Regions from separate parts of the Paenibacillus sp. JMULE4 genome, predicted to be linked through region 2. Evidence: predicted binding sites of a transcription regulator. Region 2 holds the regulator's gene; the other holds the start of a gene.
The links. Region 2 encodes LexA, which represses DNA repair genes until DNA is damaged. Its sites were predicted from a motif close to CGAACATATGTTCG; they were not measured.
Positions count from the first base shown of each region.

Region 1: the regulator LexA is predicted to act here: its motif matches at 1,118-1,131, upstream of recA (recombinase RecA).

Region 1 covers NZ_SGWF01000010.1:24,556-26,762, forward strand. The annotation lists gene EXW96_RS02350 (competence/damage-inducible protein A) at 1-1,022, shown strand, start outside; gene recA (recombinase RecA) at 1,205-2,207, shown strand, end outside.
Region 2 covers NZ_SGWF01000010.1:556,666-558,872, reverse strand. The annotation lists gene EXW96_RS05005 (SDR family oxidoreductase) at 1-273, shown strand, start outside; gene lexA (transcriptional repressor LexA) at 530-1,150, opposite strand; gene yneA (cell division suppressor protein YneA) at 1,294-1,662, shown strand; gene EXW96_RS04990 (DUF896 domain-containing protein) at 1,753-1,947, shown strand; gene EXW96_RS04985 (aldo/keto reductase) at 1,964-2,207, shown strand, end outside.

The DNA.
Region 1 (2,207 bases), 530 kb from region 2:
TGACAAAAGACGTCCTTGCCGAGGTGCTCGGACAAAGCCTGGTGATTCATCAGCCGTCGCTGGACAAGATGAAGACTCTCTTTGAAGGCCGGGGAATTCCCATGGTCGAGAGCAACATGCGTCAGGCGCTCATGCTCGAGCATAGCGATCCTCTTGCCAACGATACGGGGCTTGCGGTCGGCAACGCCGTGACGCATGAGGGAACGCATTATATTCTGCTGCCGGGCCCCCCAAAAGAAATGAAGCCGATGTTTGATCGTTATGCACGCCCATGGATCGAGTCCAAGATGGATCATGTACAGCCTCTTTATTCTTTGATGCTGAAATTTGCAGGAATCGGTGAATCGTCGCTTGAACATGCGCTGATCGATCTGATTGAAGCCCAGTCCGATCCGACGATCGCTCCTTACGCCAAAGAAGGGGAGGTGGCCATTCGTCTTACGACCCGGGCGGCGTCGGCCGATGAAGCGGCCGGAAGGCTGAAGCCGCTGGAACAGGAGATCCGCAGCAGGCTTGGCGAATACATTTATGCGGCGGAGGATATTTCTTTGGAGCAGCATATCCTGCAGACGCTGGCCTCGCAAGGCAAGAAGCTGGCCGTAGCGGAGAGCTGCTCGGGCGGGCAATTGAGCGACATGCTGACCTCCGTTCCCGGCAGCTCGGATGCGTTTGTAGGAGGGATCATCAGCTATTCGAATGCGGCGAAACATAAGCTTTTGAGGATTCCTATGGAGCAGCTGGAGGGCGACGGGGCGCCGGGCGCGATCAGTGAAGAAACCGCCGCCGCTATGGCCGAGAATGTAGCGGAGCTGACCGGAGCCGACTATGGCGTTTCTATTACCGGCGTTGCCGGCCCGGGCGAATCGGAGGGAAAACCCGTCGGACTCGTTTACGTAGGCATTGCCAGGCGGGGAGAGAAAGCCTCTGTCGTCAAGCTGCAGCAGTCCGGCAACCGGGAGACGATCAAGCTGAGAGCATCCAAAAGTTCGCTCTACCATCTCTGGAAACTTTTAAAGTCATAGTTGCCACCATTCGGAAAATCAGGTATAATACATTATAGCGGAAGTACCGTAACAAGCCCACAACCTTTGTTACGGTTTTTCTTTTGCTCCACATGCGAATGTATGTTCGAAAAACAGCTTGGCAACGGGTGAAAAACCCGCTATGATGTAATTATACGAATATGTAAAAGGAAGTGAGTCTCTTGACAGACCGGCGCGCAGCCTTGGAGAATGCACTACGTCAAATTGAGAAACAGTTTGGTAAAGGATCTATTATGAAATTGGGTGAATCTGCCCATATGCAGGTGGAGACGATTCCTAGCGGTTCGCTTGCATTGGATATCGCCCTGGGGATCGGTGGTTTTCCTCGAGGTAGAATTATAGAGGTATACGGACCGGAATCTTCCGGTAAAACAACGGTAGCACTGCATGCCATTGCCGAGGTGCAGAAGGTAGGGGGGACGGCTGCCTTCATCGATGCGGAGCATGCTTTGGACCCGCTGTATGCCAGCAAGCTTGGCATCAACATTGATGAACTGCTGCTGTCCCAGCCGGACACAGGCGAACAAGCGCTCGAGATCGCGGAAGCGCTCGTGCGCAGCGGAGCGGTCGACATCATCGTTATTGACTCTGTAGCGGCACTTGTACCAAAGGCCGAGATCGAAGGAGAGATGGGGGATTCCCATGTCGGGCTGCAGGCTCGCTTAATGTCTCAGGCGCTGCGCAAGCTGTCCGGAGCCATTAACAAATCGAAGACGATAGCCATCTTCATCAACCAGCTGCGGGAGAAGGTCGGCGTAATGTTCGGAAACCCGGAGACGACACCGGGCGGACGAGCCCTGAAGTTTTATTCTTCGATTCGCCTCGATGTGCGCCGCGTGGAGACGATTAAGCAGGGAAATGATATGGTCGGGAACCGCACGCGGATCAAAGTGGTCAAGAACAAAGTAGCCCCTCCGTTCAAGCAGGCAGAGATTGATATCATGTATGGCGAAGGCATATCCAGAGAGGGCAGCATCATAGATATTGCAACCGAGATGGATATCATCCAGAAGAGCGGTGCATGGTACTCTTATAACAATGATCGGCTTGGTCAAGGACGGGAGAATGCGAAGCAGTTCTTGAAGGAGAACAAGAACATTGCGGATGAGATCGAAAAGCAGATCCGGGATAACAGCAATCTGGTCACTTCGGTTGGAGCGAACA
Region 2 (2,207 bases):
GCCGTCGTCTCGTTCACGCGTTCGCTGGCTCTATCCTTGGTGAAACGGGGAATTCGGGTCAATGCCGTCGCTCCGGGGCCAATCTGGACTCCGCTGATCGTCTCCAGCTATTCGGCGTATGAAGTATCGCGCTTCGGCCTGGATACTCCGATGAAGCGTGCAGGGCAGCCGTTCGAGCTGGCTCCGGCTTACGTGTTTCTGGCATCAGATGATTCCAGCTATGTGACCGGTGAGGTTGTCCATGTCAACGGTGGAGCTATGGTGACGACGTAGATTTTTGGTTTTTCTAATTGAGGATCATATATAAACAAGCCTAAACAAGCCGCTTATCCGCATAACGCCGGAACAGGCTTATTTTACGCAGATCATATGCTTGCAAACGCTCAACAAGATTTCCTGCGGTGCACTGGGCTCATAAAAAGTGGATTTCAGCGGTAAAATCCTTCTTCGCTTTCCAAAGACTCGCCATAAATGCGTTGATATAAAAAATCCCTTTCAACCGGCGGAATCGGCGGTGAAAGGGAAAAAATTATTGAATATTTCTGAATACACCAATGACTTTGCCCAAGATCGTGACGTTCTTGAGTCTCAGCGGCTCCATCGTCGGGTTCTCAGGCTGCAGTCGAATATGATCCTTTTCCTTATAAAAGGTTTTCACTGTCGCTTCATCGTCTTCGGTCATGGCAACGACAATATCTCCGTTATTGGCGGTTTGCTGCTGGCGTACGATAACATAATCCCCGTTATGAATACCGGCCTCGATCATACTTTCTCCGATTACGCTTAGCATAAAGACGTTATCATTTTTTACATAATGGCTGGGCAGCGGGAAGTAATCCTCGATGTTCTCCGTCGCGGTAATAGGTACGCCGGCGGTAACGCGCCCGATCAAAGGCACTCTGGCAACCGATACGGAGAATGCGCCGTCCGCCGAGCTTCCGTCCAATATTTCAATAGCTCTCGGCTTCGTCGGGTCTCTGCGAATCATTCCTTTCTTTTCCAAACGTTCCAAGTGCCCGTGAACTGTGGAACTGGATGCCAGTCCCACAGCCTCTCCGATCTCTCTTACTGAAGGGGGATAGCCTTTTTCTCTGACCTCATTCTTGATAAAGTCTAGAATCGCCTGCTGCCGATTGGAAATTTTGCTCAAGATCATCACTCCATTTTTGGTAATCATTACTTAGAAGTATAACATAGAACCGGAGTTCGTACAAACATAAGTTCGAATAAACGGTTGACACAAACAAATGTTCCTGATAGATTAAAAACAGAACAAATGTTTGGAGGTCGATCATGATGATTCAAAATTCTCGGCTTATACATAAGTATCATTCCCGCCAGGTAATGCTAACCAAGCATAATGATAATAATAATAAGGGAACATATGTTCGTGCTACCGTTTTGGGTGCCTTCCTTTTTTGTGCAGTGTTCTTTATCTCTACGATGTTCAGCTTCTTTTTTGACCAAGATGTTCATGCGGCATCCTCGCAGCCTCAGATGTATTCTTACGTGGAGGTTGAATCGGGGGACACGCTTTGGAGCATTGCCTCTCAGTATGCGGACCAAGGACAGGATATAAGGGAATATATACATCAGATCAAAGGGATCAACCATCTTAAGAATTCCCATTTGCAAGTAGGACAAAAATTGTTGCTTCCCTAATCGCTGCGCATGTGCCGTATTGCTTCTCTTGACAATCAGATTCGGTAATGTCAAAGTATAATTTGAAATGACATTACCGGGAGGATCGGCATGAGTGAATCGAATCATGATGCATTGGTGCGGCGAATTAACGAATTGGCCCGCAAAGCGAAATCGGAAGGGCTAACCGATGCCGAACTGGATGAACGCAATGGATTAAGAAGGAAGTATATCGATTCTTTTAAAACCTCCTTGCGTGGTCAACTGGATAACATCAAGTTTGTTGATCAGGAAGAGAAGAAGTAAGAAGGGGGGTTAAGGGATGAATTATCGTGTTTTGGGCAAAAGCGGAATTGCCGTTTCCGAGCTTTGTTTAGGAACAATGACATTCGGAAATACGACAAACGAACAAGACTCGATTGAAATGGTTCATCGTTTTTTGGATCGCGGAGGAAACTTTATTGATACGGCGGATGTGTATGTCTCCGGTGTTTCCGAAGAGATCGTGGGAAAAGCGATTCGGGAGCGTCGTTCCGATGTGATCTTGGCGACCAAGGTACGCTTTC